Regions from separate parts of the Peribacillus sp. Aquil_B1 genome, predicted to be linked through region 2. Evidence: riboswitches for the same ligand, from Rfam matches in the RefSeq annotation. Region 2 holds a riboswitch; the other holds the start of a gene.
What was found. Region 2 has a riboswitch for S-adenosylmethionine ahead of MPH60_RS18925 (methionine ABC transporter ATP-binding protein). Riboswitches for the same ligand answer to the same signal wherever they lie in the genome.

Region 1 (3,418 bases), 130 kb from region 2:
TCAAGAAAAAATTTCCTTCCGTTTCCTTTAAAATATTCGCAGGAGATCCATATGAAATAAGTAATTATTTGGAGAATCAGGATATTGAACTTGCCATTGTTCATTTACCTGTCGAGATGAAGGGTCTTTCCATTTTGAACATAGGACAAGTGCCGAATGTTTTTGTTGTACCTGAGGATTGGGACAGTTTCACTTCGAAGGATAGGGTTCATTTAAAGGATATTGAAAATATCCCATTGCTTTTAGTGCATAGGGAAAAAGGACAAGGGATTTATGAAGAAATTATCGAGGAATTTAAAGAGCGGGAAATACAGCCAAATATTTTATGCGAATGCCATGATGTAAATGTTCTGCTCTCACTGGTTTCAGCTGGAGTTGGGGCGAGCATTGTTCCGAAATCAGCTGTTTCACCTCATATTATAAAAGGAGTGAAAGTGTTGGATATTATCGATTCTTCAATTCAATCGAATATAGCTTTGGTTTTTAGACAAGATCGTTATCTTTCAAAAACGGCAAAACATTTTATTGAGCTGTTTTGAAGAAAAGCTAGGCCTGCTTAAAGTGCCTAGCTTTTACGTTACAGTTAAAGATGAATCATTCCCATACTTCTTTCGCTACATCAACAACGAATTTCAGTTTTTCCCATTGCTGTTCTTCGGTCAGCTTGTTGCCGTGATGGGTGGAGGCAAAGCCGCATTGCGGGCTTAAGCATAATTGTTCGAGAGGAACGAAGTCTGATGCCTCCTTGATGCGAGCCCTGACTGCTTCCTTGTCTTCGATTTCTCCATTTTTTGAAGTGACGACGCCCAGTACGACCCGTGCCCCGCCATTTGGAATGAATTCCAATGGTTTGAAATCCCCTGAGCGTTGATCGTCATATTCCAGGAAGAATCCATCGACTTTTTCTTTTGCCAATAAAGTTGGGGCGATACGTGCATAGCTTCCTTCAAACGCCCAAGTTGACTGGTAGTTCCCACGACATAGGTGTGTAGTGACGACAAGGTCTTCTGGTTTTCCTTCCAATGCGCCATTAATTACGCGAAGTGCAAGGTCGATTAACTGTTCCCTCGTATATTTTCCATCTTTGAACTGGAAATCCGGAGCTGAAAGTCTGGCAATATAAACATCATCCAATTGAAGATAACGCACACCTGCTTCATAAAAGGCTTTCAAAGCATGCTGGTACGCCTTGATGATATCATTTGCATAGTCTTCAATATCAGGGTAGACGTCTTCATTATGAATGCCTGCAGCAAATAATTGATTCGGACTGGGAATGGTTTGCTTGGCAACGGCACGTCCGTTCACGATTTTGTTCAATTCAATGAAATCGCGAATGAAGGGATGTTCAGGATTGAATGAAACCTTCCCGGTATTGCGAACGTTATATCTCTCTGTTTCCACACCATCGAACGAGAGACCTTTTTCAGTCACATATCCCTCGATGCCATTTAAATGTTCGAGGAAGTCGAAGTGCCACCATGTTCGTCTGAACTCACCGTCGGTAACGGCCTCTAATCCAACTTCAATTTGTTTTTCGACAATCCGATTGATTTCTTCGGTCTCAACTTCACGAAGACGCTCTGCTGAAATGGTACCTTCCTTATAGTTCTTTCTGGCAATATGTAGACGTTCTGGTCTTAATAAACTTCCAACGTGGTCGGCTCTGAATGGTGCTTTCGTTAATGTGATTGACATGTTGCATTCCTTCTTTCTCTTTAAAAATAAAAAACCTCTTCTTAAAAATAAGAAGAGGTGTTGGCAGCAAAGCTATATACTCTTCTTATCTTCAAGTTTTTACACTTCTGGAATTAGCACAGTACATGAATAGTCTGTTGCTGAGGCATCAAAGGGCCAGTCCCTCCACCTCTCTGGATAAGAGTTGTCTATTAAATTAAGTATGACTATACAGGTAGTTTGTACAAAGGTCAAGCTTTGAAGGTGGAATATTTCGAATATACCGATTGTTAATTCGGGCAGAAATGTTAACTGCATCGGGGAACCCGGCATATGCTTTGAGTGGGGAGGGAATGCGAGGATGAGTATATTCAATCCATTCAAAAATGGCATACCGATAACGGTAACTGAAGCTATGATAGAGAGAATCATAAAAATGAAATCACCTGGTCAGGATATTAAAGTCGAGATTACGCCAAAGCATATTGTGCTTTCCGGAACGATGGAAGTGAAAAAAATGATGTTTAAGAAAAACGTAGCTTTCCGAATTACATTAAAACCGGTTTCTGTTGAAAAAAGAACGATATCATTTGAATTAGTGGAAATGGAACCAATTGACAGGAATTTCATCAACCAAAGGATATTTAACAGACCGCCATTTTTTGAATATGAAAAAAGAGCGATCAAAATGAATGTTAATGCTTGGGACATCGTGAGAAAAATTCCGGTGGGCACAATTAAATCGTATGAACTTGTCGAAGGTGCATTGAAAATGAAACTCTCTTTATGAGTTAAGGGATATTTTACATACAACCTTATCCGCAATATAAAGGGAGTGCCAGGTGTGTTAGTGTTATGGTGAGATTGGTCAAGAAAAAAATGTGATTGATAAATCAAGCTCTTTAAAATATACTAAATAACTTGAAGTTTTGAGTTTTTCTGGGAATGAGGAGGATAATGATGGATCAAAAGATTTTGCCTGCTTCAGCAAGCATGAAGGATTTTGAAAGATTTCTAGAAAGCTCCTATGAAATAGGTGTGTTTCTTGATTTGCATATATCACAATTGAAAAATGTAAGTATGATGGCAAAGCAGCATAATAAGAAAATGATTTATCATGTCGATTTGATTCATGGCATAAGAAGTGATGAGTACGCGACAGAATTCATATGTCAGGAATATAATCCCTATGGACTGATTTCAACTAAATCAAGCGTTATATTGAAGGCAAAGCAAAAGGGAGTCATTGCGATCCAGCGAATCTTTTTAATAGACTCACATGCGCTTGAGAAAAGTTATAAGCTGGTGCAGAAAACCAAGCCGGATTATATCGAAGTATTGCCGGGTGCCATGCCATGGATGATAAAAGAAGTGAAGGAACGATTGCAGACACCCATTTTTGCAGGCGGCCTCATACGTACTTCGGATGAAGTCCTGAACGCTCTTGATGCCGGAGCGTCGTCAATTACCACTTCCAAAACTGAATTATGGGATATCGTCTAATAGAGAAAAATTGAAAAAAATTACAGAAAAATAGATTAATTTTTCACAAAATATTGACAGCGTTTTCATAACCTAGTATATTTTACAGTACAAGTTAATATATGTGACGGAGACTAGGAGATTCACAACAGATCTATTCATAATTTATTTATGAAGATAGTTCTGCTGTGGATCTCCTTTTATTTGTTGGCAAGGTTTAAAAAATTATCAGGGGAGGGGTTTTATCATGACTCCATTT
Region 2 (3,418 bases):
TCGTCGCTACAAGCGTAACGTCATTTTGATTTCTTTGATAGCCGTCCAAATAGGCTAGATTACCAAGCCCGCCTGCGCCGATGACCCCGGCCATTGCGGTATATCCAACCAATGCAATCGATGTTACCGTAATCCCGGAAATAAGGGCAGGCATCGACTCTGGAAGAAGGACCTTCCAAATGATCGTGCTCGTTTTTGCCCCCATCGATTTAGCGGCTTCAATTACACCTTTATCGATTTCACGAAGGCCGATTTCAACCATACGCGCATAAAATGGTGCCGCACCGATAATAAGTGCCGGCAGTGCAGCGTTCTCTCCGATCATGGAACCGACAAGCGCTTTAGTGAAAGGAATGAGCAGCACAATCAAAATAAGAAATGGAATGGAACGGAATATATTGACGACAGCACTCATGATCCCGTTGACTGCCCGGTTTTCCCACATATTACCCTTACCTGTCAGGAACAGGATCAATCCTAATATTATCCCTATAAAAAAGGTTGCCACTACAGAGACGCTTGTCATGTAAAGTGTTTCCCTCGTAGCTTCAATAATGTCTTCCCAATCAACATTCGGCAATAATTCTTCAAGCATGAGTAATCACCTCCACGCCTACCTGCTGTGCTTTAATGAATTCGATTGCGCGGAGCATTTCATCCTCAGTGCCATCAAGATGGATAAACAATGTTCCATATGAACCGCTTCTTGTTTGGGATATCTTGCCTTGAACGATATTTACATCCAACTCGAAATTACGTACAAGCTTGGTGATCAACGGGCTTTCTGCATGATCGCCTACAAAGGTCAATTGAATCACTTTGCCTGCAGGATAGCGTTCGAGCAAATGGTCCATCGTTTCTTTCGTTTCTTCCGGTTCCGTTACCTGTTGCACGAAACGCTTCGTCATTTGTTCTTTAGGGTTCTTGAAAACATCCAGGACAGGTCCCTGTTCAACAACTTGCCCGCTTTCCATCACGGCGACGCGATGGCAGATTTTGCGTATTACATGCATTTCATGTGTTATCAAGACGATCGTCAATCCCAAGCGCTGATTGATGTCAACAAGCAATTCGAGTATGGAGTCGGTAGTCTGCGGATCCAAGGCAGAAGTCGCTTCATCACACAGCAGCACTTTAGGGTCATTTGCCAGAGCCCTGGCAATTCCCACCCTTTGCTTTTGCCCTCCGCTTAATTGTGAAGGATAGGCCTTTTCCCTGCCTTCCAGTCCGACTAACTTGATCAATTCGTTCACACGCTTGGTTCGTTCAGTTTTAGAAACTCCTGCAATTTCCAATGGGAAAGATATATTCTCCTGAACGGTCCTCGACCATAATAGATTGAAATGTTGGAAAATCATGCTGATTTCTTGACGGGCCTTACGGAGCTGAGCCCCTTTAATTTTTGAAATTTCCTTCTCAGCCACCACAACGGATCCCTCTGTGGGAGTTTCCAATCCATTGAGCATTCTGATTAAAGTACTTTTCCCCGCTCCACTATAACCGATGATACCGAAAATCTCGCCTTTATTTATTTCAACATTCACATTATTTACAGCCTTGATCGTCTCACTGTTTCCTTTTCCTGTTCGGAACAGCTTACTGACTTTCGTCAATGTAATCATTAATCCTCACCTCTTTTATCCAATAAAACCTATGAACTTAGTTGATTTCTCTACATTATTAGTCTGTTTCTCATATCATGCGCATGTTTTCCCCATTAAAACAGAAAAAACCTTTCTGCATGAGCAGAAAGGCAGGTGAAGAAACAGGCCTTTCTCTCATCTTCCAAAGTAATTAAACTTTGTGTGAATTGGCACCTTTCCAAGGAAATCTCCTTGTCGGTTGCCGGGTTTCATCGGGCACATCCCTCCACCTCTCTTGATAAGAGCTAATATATAGAATATTTGTACATCATTAAGTTCTTTAGTATGGAGAAATTTTATCATAGATAAAAAAGGAGCGCAATGTATAATATTTCTAGTACAAGCATGTACAGAAACTTTACTTATACCGTTTTGGATGTCAAGGAGACGATATTCGTCGCTTTTTCAATTGCCTGCTCCAAATCTTCTATTAAATCCTCTACATTTTCAATCCCAATCGATAAACGGACTTGGTCGGCACTCACACCCGCTTTCGTAAGACCCGCCTCATTCAATTGTTGATGGGTCGTACTGGCTGGGTGGATGATCAAGCTCTTCGCATCCCCAACATTCGCTACATGGGACCATAATTCCACCGCATTGATAAGTTTTGCCCCAGCTTCTCGATTACCTTGTATCCCAAATGTAACGACAGATCCAGCTCCCTTTGGCAAATATTTATCCGCAAGGGCTTTATCGGGATGATCCTCATCACCAGGATATGAAACCCAAGTCACGGCAGGATGGTTTTTTAAATATTCAATGACCGACTTGGTGTTTGCTAGATGCTCTTTCATCCTTACATGAAGCGTTTCAAGTCCAAGCGTAAACTGGAAAGCACTTTGGGCACTTAGAGCAGGGCCTAAATCACGGAGTAACTGGACTCGGGCTTTCGTTATGAACGCGGCAGGTCCAACTGCCTCGGCGTATACCAGACCGTCGTAACTTGGGTCAGGCTCCGTGAAGCCAGGGTAATTTGGCGAGTTCCAATCGAATTTCCCACCATCCACAATGACACCGCCCAGCGTCGTTCCATTTCCCAGAAGCCATTTTGTAGCGGAATGGATGACAATATCCGCTCCAAAATCAATTGGTCTGCATAGATACGGTGTCGCAAAGGTATTATCAATGATCAAAGGTATTCCGGCATCATGGGCGATTTTCGCTACCGCTTCTATATCAAGCACCCTCAAACTTGGATTTCCGATCGTTTCAGCAAAAATGGCTTTAGTTCTTGGCGTAATCGCCCTTTTGAAATTTTCGGGGTCATCAGGAGAAACGAACTTCACTTTGATCCCATATTTCGGAAGAGTGTTTTCAAAAAGGTTATACGTACCGCCATATAATGTGGAGGCTGAAACAATCTCATCCCCTGCAGCGGCAATATTCAGGATTGAAAGTGAGATGGCCGCCATTCCGCTTGCTGTTGCCAATCCGCCGATACCGCCTTCCAATAAGGCCATTCTTTCCTCAAAAACGCTGACCGTGGGATTATGAAGTCGTGAATATATATAGCCATTCTCCTTTAGGCCAAATAAATTCGCTGCATGGTCGGTGTCTTTGAACAAGTATGCATTGCTTTGGTAGATAGGAACTGCACGGGCACCTGTTTCATCAGCTTGCAGACCGCCATGAACACTCAATGTTTCGAAACGCAACTTTTTCTCTGACATATGATTTCACCTTTTTCTATGGATTTAGTTGGAATTATATGATGATATCTGGTCTTTTATAAACAAAAAAACCACTTCAACAAGAAGAGGTTTCCAGAACAC

Region 1: it holds a riboswitch for S-adenosylmethionine, as region 2 does, so the genes downstream of both, MPH60_RS18235 (5-methyltetrahydropteroyltriglutamate--homocysteine S-methyltransferase) here and MPH60_RS18925 (methionine ABC transporter ATP-binding protein) in region 2, are expected to answer to the same signal.

The regions. Positions count from the first base shown of each region.
Region 1 covers NZ_JAKXEE010000003.1:18,729-22,146, reverse strand. Annotated here, with positions in the region: gene MPH60_RS18240 (LysR family transcriptional regulator) at 1-539, shown strand, start outside; gene MPH60_RS18235 (5-methyltetrahydropteroyltriglutamate--homocysteine S-methyltransferase) at 595-1,698, opposite strand; SAM riboswitch class I at 1,781-1,882, opposite strand; gene MPH60_RS18230 (hypothetical protein) at 2,039-2,467, shown strand; gene MPH60_RS18225 (glycerol-3-phosphate responsive antiterminator) at 2,638-3,180, shown strand; gene MPH60_RS18220 (MIP/aquaporin family protein) at 3,407-3,418, shown strand, end outside.
Region 2 covers NZ_JAKXEE010000003.1:153,236-156,653, forward strand. Annotated here, with positions in the region: gene MPH60_RS18920 (methionine ABC transporter permease) at 1-595, opposite strand, end outside; gene MPH60_RS18925 (methionine ABC transporter ATP-binding protein) at 588-1,622, opposite strand; SAM riboswitch class I at 1,776-1,888, opposite strand; gene MPH60_RS18930 (O-acetylhomoserine aminocarboxypropyltransferase/cysteine synthase family protein) at 2,006-3,316, opposite strand.